Regions from separate parts of the Sporosarcina sp. P3 genome, predicted to be linked through region 2. Evidence: riboswitches for the same ligand, from Rfam matches in the RefSeq annotation. Region 2 holds a riboswitch; each other region holds the start of a gene.

The links. A riboswitch is a leader RNA that binds a small molecule or an ion and turns the genes downstream of it on or off. The one in region 2 is predicted to bind thiamine pyrophosphate.
Region 1: linked by a shared signal. The riboswitch ahead of CSV61_RS07490 (ABC transporter ATP-binding protein) and the one ahead of CSV61_RS14175 (ECF transporter S component) in region 2 are both predicted to bind thiamine pyrophosphate.
Region 3: linked by a shared signal. The riboswitch ahead of thiC (phosphomethylpyrimidine synthase ThiC) and the one ahead of CSV61_RS14175 (ECF transporter S component) in region 2 are both predicted to bind thiamine pyrophosphate.

What each region holds. Positions count from the first base shown of each region.
Region 1 is NZ_PDZE01000004.1:296,940-301,845, forward strand. Features, by position in the region: gene CSV61_RS07480 (YhgE/Pip domain-containing protein) at 1-1,964, opposite strand, end outside; gene CSV61_RS07485 (TetR/AcrR family transcriptional regulator) at 2,004-2,573, opposite strand; TPP riboswitch at 2,980-3,077, shown strand; gene CSV61_RS07490 (ABC transporter ATP-binding protein) at 3,162-3,932, shown strand; gene CSV61_RS07495 (ABC transporter permease) at 3,929-4,681, shown strand; gene CSV61_RS07500 (ABC transporter substrate-binding protein) at 4,678-4,906, shown strand, end outside.
Region 2 is NZ_PDZE01000013.1:59,566-64,471, reverse strand. Features, by position in the region: gene CSV61_RS14185 (multicopper oxidase family protein) at 1-1,047, opposite strand, end outside; gene CSV61_RS14180 (exonuclease domain-containing protein) at 1,205-1,777, opposite strand; TPP riboswitch at 1,966-2,077, shown strand; gene CSV61_RS14175 (ECF transporter S component) at 2,161-2,730, shown strand; gene CSV61_RS14170 (ABC transporter ATP-binding protein) at 2,752-4,218, shown strand; gene CSV61_RS14165 (energy-coupling factor transporter transmembrane component T family protein) at 4,196-4,906, shown strand, end outside.
Region 3 is NZ_PDZE01000001.1:354,214-359,119, forward strand. Features, by position in the region: gene CSV61_RS01760 (response regulator transcription factor) at 1-581, shown strand, start outside; gene CSV61_RS01765 (calcium/sodium antiporter) at 728-1,681, opposite strand; TPP riboswitch at 2,206-2,323, shown strand; gene thiC (phosphomethylpyrimidine synthase ThiC) at 2,442-4,214, shown strand; gene CSV61_RS01775 (aldo/keto reductase) at 4,641-4,906, opposite strand, start outside.

The DNA of each region.
Region 1 (4,906 bases), on a different contig from region 2:
GCAGATGATAGGCTGTCTTGAACCGTTTTGATTCGTTCAATTTCCTCAGACAGCTTATCGGAATTTATGAACTTCTCAAGATCTGCTAATCCACTATCAATGGAACCGATTGCCGATAGTCCATTATCAATTCGGTCAACCATCGTTTGAAGAGCACCAATCGTAATGTTAGGATCTTCTGCTGTCTCTAGCAACCCTGCAAGCTTTTCATCAATTTCCGTCTTCGATGCTTGAAGTTCATTGAACCGGTCGCGCAATCCTTCATCAAAAGTTTGTAATTGTTGAATCGCATCTGCAATGGCTTTTTGGCTATTGGCATCAAATTGATTTCGTGCATCGACAATCTTTTGCTGACTTGCCTGTAGCTGTCCTGAAAGTTGATTCAACAACTCAAGGCTCGGCTTCTCTCCTTTACTAATAGCGGCTTGCACTTTATCAATCGCTTGTTTAGTCGTGGATAACTGATCGCGTAACGCGACGAACCTCTGTTGCAAACCGATTATTTTGTCACTGCCTGTCACTTTACTTGCGGCTTCTAAAACAGAAATGACCGAATCCAGTTTTCCAATCTGACTTTCCATCGCGGTGGACATACTGTCGAGTTGTTCTTGATATTGACTGAAATCAATAGATTCACGCTTATCGATCAAACCTTGAACGACTTCCTGCGCACCGCTATTCACTTCTGTCCCGCGATCCAATAAGCTGGTGATATTCGTAGAAAGTTCATTCAACTGCTTCATAAGCTTTTCAGTTTGCGGAGATAATATATTTTCGTAATTGCCTTTGATTTTCTCCATATCTTCAGCGAGTTTATCGGACAACGCTTGTGTTTGCGTTATCAAATCAGTTGCTGGATTCTTACCGCTCTGCAAGTCGGAAATGATCGTTTCCAAATTCTTTTTCAAACGATTCAAATCTGTAGCACTATCATGTAAGGAACTTTGCAAGTCTTTAATATTTGTTGAGTCTTTTAGATTCTGATCCTGTTTTTTCAAATAATCGTAAATATCATCTAGTCGTGCATTCGTATCTTCTAATTTGCCTTGTTTATCACGTAGCGAACCGACAATACGATCAACGTCTTCCCCTTTACCTGACAGCTCACTTGTCAAATCAGGTACTTTACGGAATGCTGTTTGTGCACTCTCCAAGTTAGACGTAATGACACGCAATGTGTGATCTACGGTCTTTTCATTTTCCTGTAACTTACTAATCAACCGTGCGTTTAGCTTTTTTGCATTGGCATGCACTACATTGACGTCATCTAGCACGACATCTACGCGATCAATAGAAGTATCTGCAAAATCCAAACCTTTATCGATCATCTGTAGTTTCGAATAAATATCTGGAATGTCATATTCTAATTGATAAATTAAATCACGTAGCTTTTCGATATTCCCACGATTGTCTTCCAGTTCTACACCTAGATTATTGAATACTTTGATGACCGCTTCATTCGCTTGTTCGACGAATGTTTTATCGATATTTTCTACTATCGCAGAAGCGCCTTTACCCGCTACTTTCGGGGAAATTGCATTGATTTTTTCATTGATATAATAATCCAATGTTGGCTTCTTCATATCGTCGGTGACGACACTGCTTAAATTCTCCGAGAAGTCTTTCGGAATGATGATTGCAGCATAATAATCTCCGTGCTTCACGCCTGTCAACGCTTCATCTTTCGTTACGAACTGCCAGCCGAGATCATCGTTAGTGGTCAGCGAGACAATCACTTCATCTCCGACATTGAATTCTTTGTCTTCGATCTTCGCCCCTACATCTTCACTGACGATCGCGACTTCTACGCCTTTCGTATTGGAATATGGGTCCCACGAAGCGAGGATGTTCATCCAAGCATAAAGGGAAGGAAGAAACGCAATGGCCGCAATGACAATGATTGCTGCTTTATTTTTGAAAATATTCCGAAGATCCCGTCTGACTATAAACCAAATTTTATTCATTTCACATAAACCCTCACTCTATATTCCATCATCCGCACATCACACTAACAAACTGGAGAAGATCGTATCGTTCAAAACGTCCGTGATTTGCTCTTCTGTCAATTGTTCATCATGCGTTTTTGACCAATCATTAACTAGCGCTACATAAGATTTGAATAAAAGATACGCAATCAGCTCGCTGTTACACGGCTTTAGTTCACCTTTTGCGACGCCTCGCTCAATTTTCCCAGCAATGAATTTCACTATTTCCTTCTCTATAGTAGTTAACACATCTCCCACGGCAGGTGTACGCAATTCTTTTTCCTCTTCAATCAATTTAATGAATAACTGATGTGTTTCGCGAAATTTCAGCAGTTGCATAATGCGCGCATGGGCATTCTCTTGAAAAGACGCACCTTCCTTAGCTGTGCGCTCAGAGAGGTCTTTCATTTCTTCAACCATTTTCCAAACAATCGAATGAAATAACTCTTCTTTATTCGAGAAAAATGTATAGATTGTGCCCTTACCCACGTTCGCAATCTTCGCTACTTGATCCATCGTAGTTGCTTTATATCCGAACATCGAAAATGATTTTTCAGCCGCCAACATAATTTCTTCTCTGCGATCCATTATGACACTTCCTTCAAAAAGTGACCGAAATACCATTTCGGTCTGTTAGTCATTATATTACACAGGTTATCCATTAAATGCAACAGGATTGCTGATTCGTAATAAGGTTGGGACTGAACAGAAAATATTTTTTAGAGTAACAGAGTGTACCCGAACGGAGAAAGGCCGACTCCTGAGGGATCAGCGTGCGTCCTGAGACCCTGGACAGGTGCCTTAATTTCTGCAAAGTACACAGAAATACGGCAAAGCGAACCCTACGTTGTTCGCTTGGCTCAAGCCACGCCCCTCGGAAAGCGTGCCTCTCGGAGTGCAGGGAAACGGGGTGAGATAGTTATGTCCCAGCCTCTTAGAATATTTACTAAATTGACATTGACTACTTTACTAGTCTATGTAACGATAAGAGAAGGAACAACACTAGGGGTGCTTTTGCTGAGAGAGGCGTTCGCCTTAACCCTTGAACCTGCTCTAGATAATGCTAGCGGAGGGAAGTGGACATATGACGGATTTAGGCCGAACTATGCAACCGCTTCGAACAGAGAAGGGGTTTTTTTGTATATACTTTTTGAAGAAATGAGAAGTGGTAACCATATGACTACTAAAGTTTTAGAGTTCACAAATGTATCTTTTCATTATCAAGCAACCAATGCTTCGAAACCAACTGCGATTTTTGATCAAGTCGACTGGCATGTAAATGAAGGCGAATTCGTCAGCATCATTGGACCGAGCGGGTACGGAAAAAGCACGTTATTCCGACTGGTCACCGGTCTTGAGAATCCCGACAATGGGGAGATTTCATTGAACGGAGAAGTGACGACGAAGCGATTAGGCAAAGTCGGCTATATGCCGCAGCAAGACTTGCTGATGCCTTGGCGAACGATTCTTGAAAACGTCCGACTACCGTTAGAACTTCAAGGCGGTAAACCGTCTGCCAATCAGATCATTCAACTCCTCACTGACTTCGGACTCGCAGGCGAAGAAAACGCTTATCCTGGGAATTTATCAGGCGGGATGCGACAACGGGTTTCATTTTTACGAACGATCTTGACCGGCTCCAATATTTTACTACTGGACGAGCCATTTAGCGCGCTCGATGCGATCACACGGCTAACCATGCAAGAATGGTTGATCGATCAATGGCAAAAGCTCGATAAAACGATCGTGTTCATCACGCATGATATCGACGAAGCTTTATTTCTGTCCGATCGCATTTTTGTACTCGCCGACAAACCGGTACAGACGATTCGCGAAGTCATCGTGCCTCTTAGCCGACCACGCACTATGCGGGACTTGGCACAGCCAGAACTGTTGAAACTGAAAGAGCAACTTATTAGTGAGCTTCGTTCGGGGGCGCGACTATGAAGAAGATCACTTCATACAGTTGGTCTATACTTTTCGTTGCCATCTTACTCGGTGTATGGGAAATTAGCGCTCGTCTTTACGACAAAAGCTTTCTCTTCCCATCTCCTTCAGCGATTTTAATTCGATTATGGGAGCTGAAAACGGAGCTATTTATCCACCACTTACCTCCGACAGCTTTAACCATTTTCATTGGATTATCGATTTCAATCCTAATCGGATCCACACTGGCGATTGCGATGTATAGTAAGAAACCTATCGAGCAGGCGTTTTACCCTATCCTAATCGCGTCGCAAACGATCCCCATCATTGCGCTCGCACCGATTTTCGTTTTATGGTTCGGCTACAGCATTTGGAGTAAAGTCGCAGTCACCGTACTCATCACATTTTTCCCGATTACCGTTAGTGTTTTCGACGGCTTACGCTCATCAGATAAAAACTTACGGGAATTAATGCGAACAATGGGTGCATCCGCAAAAGACATTTTCTATAAATTAGATCTCCCTTCCGCTTTGCCATCTTTCTTCTCTGGACTCAAAGTAGCGGTCACATTGAGCGTGATCGGTGCGGCCATTGGGGAATGGCTAGGGGCTCAGGCAGGACTTGGATATTTTAGCAGAAGAATGATGACGCAATTTGACAGTGCTGCTGTATTCGCACCGATCGTCTTGCTTTCTGCGGTTGGCATTATCTTCTTTCTACTCATCGTTGTATTGGAAAAACACTTTTTACAATGGAGGAATCATCAATGAAAAAACGTCTGTTTCTAAGCATCACTTTTCTTCTTGTACTGCTAGCTGGGTGCAATACTGATAAGACTCCCGTAGCCGACGAAGAGACACCGAACAATGAAATGAAAAAAGTTAGCATCATGCTCGACTGGTATCCGAATGCAGTACATAGCTATATTTATGTAGCCCAGGAAAAAGGCTATTTCAATGAAGAGAACGTGGAAGTGGACATACAATTTCCTGCCA
Region 2 (4,906 bases):
AAACGGTAGAAGGATGGATCCATCTTCATTAATTAATGATAAATCATTTAGCGAATTGAGCTGTGAAAAATCAATGATAATTTCTGCTCGTTCTGCTGGTGTCAAGGTAACTTCGTTCAATGTGACGGGTTCATTCAAAAAGCCGCCATCTGTCGCGATTTGAACAAACGATTCACCCGTATTTAGCTTGAATGTGAAGTTCCTCGCATTCGATCCGTTCAGCAAGCGAAGACGCACTTGTTCTTTCCCTACTTTTAATACGGGATTTACTGTGCCGTTAACTAATAATGTATCACCTATCGTCCCATCCTCATTCATCACAGCTTTATAATCTAATTGATGTTGGTCATCGAAAATCCGGTCTTGGAAAACTAAAGGAATGTCATTCTCTCCATATTGTTTAGGAATTTCTAACTCGGCTGAATTAGAATCTTCAATATAAATCAGTCCTGCTAAGCCTTTATATACTTGTTCAGATGTCTTGCCCTCTGGATGGGGATGAAACCATAAAGTAGCCGCCTCTTGTGTGACTTCAAATTCTATTGTCTCTTCTTCACCTGGACTGAGTGTTTTATGTGGTCCGCCATCTGCTTCGCCAGACACTTCTAAACCATGCCAATGAAATGTTGTTTCTTCATCTAATTCATTTATCGTATTTATTTTTACAGTTTCACCTTTTGTAAATTGTAGAACAGGTCCTAATAAATCTCCGTTATATCCTAAAGTTTCTGTAGTCACATTATCAAGTATATTCACGCTTCCCTTTTGTGCCTTAACAGTATATTCGGTACCTACTGTCGTTTCACTAGTTAATAAGGGTGGGATGTTTATTTCATTCTCACCAGTCGAATCTTTTAATCTTACTACATTATCATGGCTCATATGTCCATTACCCATTGTCGAACCATCCATCATAGAATGCTGTTCATTGCTAGTCTGGTTCATCATATGTTCATTACTCTGTTCATTCGATTGCACATCACTACTGCATCCACTGATCAATAATGCACACAATGAGAATATAACAACTTGCTTTTTTCTACTCATCTAAATATCCCCTTTATCTATTGTCATCAAGGGTAGTATAGCTGATACATGTGGAAAAACTATGCACATTCCATACTTATGGTCGTGTAAATGAAATTTTCTCCACACAAAAAGGATACCCAGGTATATTACTATCCTGGTATCCCTCACTTTGTAATTAAAATCTAGATCTAGATGGTTTTTTCATTGGTGCTTTATTCAACAGGTAGGATATAAACGTATCATCCTCAAGGTTCGGATTCGATGAGTTCAGTAGCAATGCTAAGTTTTTCGCATCATCAAGTGCCCTGTGTGCGTTCTGTACTTGAATCCGATGCGCTCTTAGTAATTGTTGAAGCTTACCATTCTCAAAGCCATAATTTTTCCATTTAATTTGTCTGACAGAACAATACCAGTCCATGTCGAGAGTTTCCGGTAATAGTCTACTGACAAAGCCTCTGTCAAATGAAGCATTATGCGCCACAATTCCGTCTGCCCGATCAAGTATGGATAGAATTCTGTCCATGTCGAGCGACTTTCCCCTTACCATCTGATCGGTGATGCCAGTTAGTTTTGTGATCATCGGCGTTATAGAATAGAACGGCTCTTGAAACTCACAATACTCATCGGACACCCGAACGATCCGGTTATTATCATATTCGCCAAGCATGACACCAAATTCAATTACATCGCTTGCCTCTGCTCTCATACCTGTAGTTTCTACGTCAATGAACGCTATATGTTTCGTCATGTAAAAACTCCTTTAACTCTATTTAAATTCGTATATTGCACGCGATTAGGATCAATTTATATCCTATTAGTATATCAGGATTTCAACAAACTGTAACGAAATTAACTCGCATTGTCATTAGCACGCCATCTACTTTTTGAAGTGGTTGCCAGACAAATTGGAGTGCTGTATAATAGGACTGCTTACATAATTGTCCGTACGGGTGCTTGAGAGAATCAGGCTGAGATAGCAGATCGATCCACTGCTGACCGTTAATCTGATCTGGGTAATGCCAGCGTAGAGAGCGTGATCGATGGAATTTATACAGGAATCTCTTTCCTTCCTCGGCCGTCTGCTCTTCAGACGGCTTTTTCGTATAGTAAAATAAGAGGGAGTGGAAGAATTTGAAGAAGTTAAAGTTTACCGATTTATTGATCACCATCATGATTGGCGTGGTCTTTGGAGTGTTGATGAAGTTTTGGGATGATTTATATACTGTCATAAAACCGATCATGCCTGTCGCGCGTCAATTGCTTTACGGTATGTGGTTCATGGTAGGGCCGTTCGCCTTTTTATTATTGCGGAAGCCTGGTACTGCACTCATCGCAAGTCTTGCAGGGGCTTCATTGTCTGCATTTGCTGGTCATGGTATTGAAGTATTAATGTACGGATTCGTACAAGGACTGGCTGCAGAATTACTATTCGCCGCATTTCGTTATAAACGCTATTCCATTTTAATTGCTGGGCTAGCTGGAATTGCTTCATGCCTTGCAAGTTTTGGTCTTGATTTAATTTATGGGTATGCTGCACTCGAAACATGGGCACTCATTGTGAAATATGGATTACGTGCAATCAGCGCATTCATCTTTACGGGTATTTTCGCTGTACTTATTGTAAGAGCGCTAGAAGCAACAGGCGTGACGTCGTTAATTCGACCTGTTGATAAGAAAGAATATACGTTGCTTGATCAGTAAACGCGGAGGAATGATCCAACTATGAATAACATCGGCGTTACCGATTTACGGCTAAAGTTTCCAGGAGAAGATGCTTTGCTTTTTAAAGATTTCTCCTTCTCTGTTCAGCCTGGTGAAAAAGTTCTCATGCTGGGTCCTAGCGGTTGTGGGAAATCTACTTTACTCCAAGTATTGAGCGGGATTATACCAAATTCTATCGAACTGCCAATGAAAGCAAAAGAGATTCAGTTACCTGACTCATGGGGGTTTGTTTTCCAAGACCCGGATACACAGTTCTGCATGACCTATGTAGATGAAGAACTCGCATTCGTGTTAGAAAATCTTCATGTGCCGCGTGAAGAAATGGCACCTCTTATTGAAGAAGTATTGAACCGTGTAGACTTGCATGTAAAAGACCCCCATACGTCTATCAATGAACTGTCTCAAGGTATGAAGCAGCGGTTAGCATTGGCTTCTGTTTTATTACTAGAACCTGACGTGTTATTTCTAGATGAACCATCTGCATTACTAGATCCGGAAGGCACGCAACAAATTTGGACTTCTATTAAAGAAGCTACTGCCGATAAAACCGTAATCATCGTGGAGCATAAAATTGATTTGATTGCGGACTGGGTAGATCGCGTTGTGCTGTTTAATGATCACGGTGACATGATCGCAGACGGTTCACCTAAAGAGATCTTCGCAAACTTCCAGGAAGAACTGGAACGTTACGGCATTTGGTACCCCGGTGTATGGGAAGAATATAAAATGTCCGAAACATTTCAATCGATGTTGAGAAATCGTCAAGCAGTTGCATATCAAGAGAAACTTCAGATTCAAGACTTTCACGGCTATCGTGGTCGAGTGAAGAAAATTTCTGTCAAACAGGCGACCGTACAGGCTGGTGACTGGATTACGATTGTCGGAGAAAATGGCTCTGGTAAAAGTACATTGCTCTTATCACTCATGCAATTACTTCGGACTGACGGTATCTACGAAGTAAACGACGTACCCATTGTGTGGAAAAAGAAGAAGCGCCAACTCCCGAAAGGTATGTCACTCGTCTTTCAAAACCCTGAACTACAATTTGTGACGAACTCAATTAAGGAAGAGTTAACCGTATCTTTGCACGGTATGCCAAAAGCAGATGCCGATCGTTATGCGATGGAATTGATACAATTATTTAACTTGCCTGATTCTGTTTCCCGTCATCCTTATCAGCTATCGACGGGTCAAAAGCGGCGTCTGAGTGTAGCAACTGCGCTTACTCCTGATACAGATATCTTGTTGCTTGATGAGCCTACTTTCGGTCAAGATGCGCGAAACACATTCGCCATTCTTGAGAAGCTAGAACAGTTGCGCACTGAAGGTATGACCATTTTGATGATTACGCACGACACGGAAATTGTAAAGAGCTTCGCCACAGCCGTTTGGACTGTAATAGATGGCGTATTGCATACAGCTAATGAAGCAGGAGGTGCGAAGAATGTTCAATTGGTTCACACCTAAACGCAAGACCTGGTTATTCCGAGTCAATCCCGCGTTAAAATTCATCGTATTTTTTGCATTCTTGATTATTACGCTTGTAAATCAAAGTGTACCTTTTGCTATCTCACAAGCTGTTTTATACGGAATACTATTTTATATCTTCAGCGGCTATTCATGGAGGAAACTTTTAATTCTTTCGATTCCGCTAGTCATTTCTTTCCTGTCTACTGGATTGACGATGTTGTTGTTCGGTAAGGGTGAAGCGGTATTGTGGCAATGGGGGTTACTCAAGATTTCCGAAGAAAGTATTCAACATGCGCTATTGCTCGGAAGTAAATCACTTTCATTCGGATTCGTTGGCTTTACGTTTATCTTAACAATCCAACCCGTGCTATTCTTTTATGCTATGATGCAGCAGTTCCGTCTGCCTTCCAAATATGCGTACAGTTTTATTGCGGCTTTTCGTTTAATTCCTGCTGTAACTGAAGAGCTACAAATTCGTAGGAATGCGTTGCAAGTACGTAATATTCAATTTTCAAAAGGGATTAAAGGGATATATGAGCGATTGCAATCCTATACCGTTCCCTTATTCGCTCAAAGTATACGTCGCGCCCAACGTATTGCAGTTGCGATGGAAGCAAAACAATATCAGATGGGAGCTGCGAGGACGTATTATTATACTACACGCTATAATGCAATAGATAGGCTG
Region 3 (4,906 bases), on a different contig from region 2:
CTGACGGTCAACAAGCACTGGAGTTATTTCAGAAAGAGGATATACATCTTGTATTGCTCGATGTTATGATGCCCGGAATGGACGGATGGGAAGTTTGCCGTAGACTTAGAGAACTTTCAAATGTACCTGTCATTTTATTAACGGCTCGATCCGATAAATCAGACGTTGTGAAAGGACTCGACCAAGGTGCGGATGATTATATTACGAAACCATTTGACGAACGCGAACTCACCGCCAGAGTGCGTGTGGCATTACGGCGTACAGGGGACGAAACTCAATCGAAGACGATTCATGAAGGTCCATTTACTCTTGACTTGGAGTCCTATTCCATCCTATATGACACGCAGGAAGTTCGTCTTACATTAAAGGAATTCTATATTATAGAAGCAATGATGACCCGGCCCAATCGGACGTTCACACGAGAAGATTTGCTTCAAGTAGCATGGGAATATGACACATATACAGAAGTTCGGACTGTTGATTCGCATATTCGAAATTTACGGGATAAGTTGAGGAAGTCGAATTTTCCTATAGAGGAAATTTTGGTGACAGTTTGGGGGATCGGCTATAAGTGGAGATAATTACATAACACGCTTTAACGATAGAAAAGGCTACTTTCCACGAATGAATGGAGAGTAGCCTTTTCTTTATGGATCGGTTCGAGCAACTTCTTTTGCATTGTTATACATGAGATTGTCCTATAGCAGCAAATTCGAATGATTTTTTATTAATTACGCAAAATAACATACACTAAATATGCAACGTACGCTAGAACTAGCATGAGACCTTCACGCTTACCAATCCTGAAGCCAGTTCTAGCGAATACCAACAATATGAACGTCAATGCAATCATAATAATCACATCGATAAATACTTTATCGTTCACTGCAATGGGCGTAATGACAGAGGAAGCGCCGAGAACAAATAGGATGTTAAAAATATTGCTCCCGACAATGTTTCCTAAAGCGATTTCACTTTCCTTTTTCAAAGCAGCTGAAATCGACGTAACCAATTCGGGTAGAGAAGTACCGATTGCGATGATTGTCAGACCGACCAACGTTTCACTCATGCCAAGAGAATAAGCGATTTTCGTAGCATTATCGACAACTAAATCTCCTCCGAATATAATCGCAGCCAATCCGACTAGAGTAATGAGTATATTCTTCCCCCACTTCACGTTCCCTGTCGCTTGTGTAAGCGTGGCATTTTGACGGCTTCTGAGGCCAAGTTCAATCACATAATACATAAAGATCGAAAGGAATATTAAGAAAATCATTCCATCACTACGCGTGATTACATTGCTGCTGAAGCCTTGCAGTGCCATATCACTCATCAATACTAACATCACTATACTTGCTAATAATGTGAATGGAATCTCTTTACGGATCGTTTCGCTTTGTACCTTCAACGGGAACAAAAATGCCGCTATGCCGACAACCATAGTAATATTAAATATATTACTTCCCACTACGTTCCCGACAGAAACGTCCGCATTTCCGCCTAATGCGGCTATAATACTGACCGTTGCTTCGGGTGAGCTCGTTCCGAGTGCTACAATCGTGAGCCCGATTAAAATAGGTGGGATTTGCAGCAGCCTTGCGATATTGGAAGAACCATCTACAAAAAAGTCGGCTCCCTTGATCAATAATACAAATCCAATAATGAGTAAAACATAGATCATGTAGTTGTTACCTCCTCCATAGGAATAAAATGATTAATTAGCTGTATGTAAGTAGGTCATGTCTAGCATAAAATAATTGGTTCAAATCCTGCATACTTGATGCACTTCATGACAAGCACAATGATGAATATTACAATATGTATTTGACTCTACATCTCCATTGCAATCATCCTGTCCAGTCACTCATATTTTATACGATGTACACTCTTCACCAGGAATCCTCCCTTCTATTATTTTTTCATTTTGATTATCTCACGTCATCACTACTTATGCATCCTACAAGTCATGCACATGAATCTACTTCCCAACTCTACTTGCTCTTTTAAGTGGTAGTAAAAAGATTTTATTAAAATAGCCTGTGCATTGAACCAGTTCTACAAACCAGATCTTCCTGATCTTACATTTCTACTTCCTTAAATAACATGGGTATCATGTAAATAACGGTATCTATGGAATTTATAAGTATAAAAACTCTTTAAAAGTTAGATAAGATATGATAGACTATCCCTGTTCACACAATTAAATACTATAACTAGGGGTGTCCAACGTAATTGGACTGAGATGGAATGATAGTACACGCATTCCGGACTCTTTGGACCTGATCTGGCTCGTACCAGCGTAGGGAAGTTTTCATTTTATCAGCGACGCGTATTTTTGCGTTTTGAAGACCAGGTCCTATTTATGGAACTGGTCTTTTTTGTTGCCGATTCCCTTTCCTTGAACCGAGTCATGTCACCCCTCAAAAGGAGACGATGACAACATGCAAGAGAAGAAAGAAGAAATCCAGATCCATGAATGTTTTCCGGCCAGTAGAAAGGTTTACGTACAAGGAAGTCGTCCAGACATACTCGTACCGATGCGCGAAATTGAGCTATCACCGACTCTAACTGATCAAGGCGAAATAGCGAATGAACCTTTCCGTGTTTATGATACAAGCGGGAAATATACGGAAGCAGGTTATCAAGTAGATATTAAAAAAGGACTTCCAATGATCAAAAAGAACTGGATAGTGGAACGAAATGATGTAGAAGAATATGACGGCAGACAAGTGAAGCCACAGGATAATGGCTATCGTTCAATGGAACACATGCAAAAAGATGCAGAATTTCCATTGTTGAAACGAAAACCATTACGAGCAAAAAAAGGCATGAATGTTACGCAAATGCATTATGCGCGCAAAGGTATTATTACACCTGAAATGGAGTTTATTGCCATCCGTGAAAATGTGACGCCTGAACTTGTACGGGATGAAGTAGCGAGAGGACGGGCAATTATCCCGTCTAACATTAACCATCCAGAAGCGGAACCGATGATTATCGGAGGTAAATTCCATGTGAAAATTAATGCGAATATCGGAAATTCTGCTGTCTCCTCATCCATTGCTGAAGAGGTAGAAAAGATGACATGGGCTACACGTTGGGGCGCAGACAACATCATGGATTTATCAACCGGAAAGAACATTCACACAACACGTGAATGGATCATTCGCAACTCCCCTGTTCCAGTGGGTACGGTTCCATTATACCAAGCGTTGGAAAAAGTAAATGGCAAAGTCGAGGACCTCTCATGGGAAGTATTCCGCGACACATTGATCGAGCAGGCAGAGCAAGGTGTCAGCTACTTTACAATCCATGCGGGTGTTCTGCTCCGTTATATTCCCATGACCATTCATCGCGTGACTGGAATTGTCTCACGAGGTGGTTCTATTATGGCCCAGTGGTGTATGTTGCATCATAAAGAAAGCTTTCTGTACACACACTTTGAAGATATATGTGAAATTATGAAACAGTACGATATTGCCTTTTCATTAGGAGATGGATTACGTCCCGGCTCCATTGCTGATGCCAATGACGAGGCACAATTCGCTGAACTTGAAACACTTGGAGAACTTACAAGAATTGCTTGGACCCATGATGTGCAAGTCATGGTAGAAGGTCCAGGACATGTGCCTATGCATTTAATTAAGCAAAACGTTGATAAGCAAATGGAGATATGCCAAGAAGCACCTTTCTATACACTCGGTCCTTTGACGACAGATATTGCTCCTGCCTACGATCACATCACATCCGCTATTGGTGCGGCTATGATCGGTTGGTTCGGGACGGCCATGTTATGCTATGTAACGCCTAAAGAACATCTCGGTTTACCGAATAAAGATGATGTACGTGAAGGCGTCATAACGTATAAAATCGCAGCCCATGCAGCTGATTTAGCAAAAGGCCATCCGAATGCACAAAAACGCGATGACGCTTTATCAAAAGCCCGTTTCGAATTCCGTTGGAGAGATCAATTTAATTTAAGTTTGGATCCTGAACGCGCGATGGAATATCATGATGAAACGTTACCGGCTGAAGGAGCAAAAATCGCTCACTTCTGTTCGATGTGTGGACCCAAGTTTTGCAGTATGCGAATTTCACACGACATTAGAAAATATGCAGATGAAAACAGTTTAGAAGAGAAGTTAGCACTGGAAAAAGGCATGAAGGAGAAGGCTGAAGAATTTAAAAAATCCGGTGCTGAAATCTATCTATAATGAGGAGTGAATGGAGTTATGACAACTGAACAGTTAATTCATCAGATCTCTGTAAAACGCCGAAGTCTTCATCAGTTAGAAGAACAGTTGGCTCTCTTGCAAAAACAGTGCATTCACGACTATACAGAAACCGTAACGTATAGGAAATGTATGAAATGCTTGAAGATCGAGAGTGTCCATTATTAATACATGTCTCGCTTTCTAAAAAACTCATCGGGAGTGCGACTTACTATAGGTTTCAATTCACGTTATTCATAACACAATCTCTTGTACCTGTTGTGCTATTAAAGCTTGCTTTCATGTCGACACAATAAAAATGACCCACCTTATCTCATTTAAAAATGTGGACTGAGGTGGGTCAATTTTATATAAATAATAGGTTTTGAAAGTATAAATCTATAAATTTATTCCATTACTGTAAAACAATTAATCAAACTCTTCGTATTCATTCGGGTGCTGCCCTTCGACTCTTCCCGCTTCGCCTTGATCCAACGAATCAATCTGCTTCATATCTTCTGCAGTCAATTCAAAGTCCAATACATCCAGGTTGGCTGTTTGATGGTCATAGTTTGATGATTTTACGACCGTTAGAATATCATTCTGTAGATTCCAACGAATAATAATTTGTGCTGGTTCCTTGTTATATTTTTTAGCAATCGAAACAATTGTTTCATTTTCTAATACGTCATTTA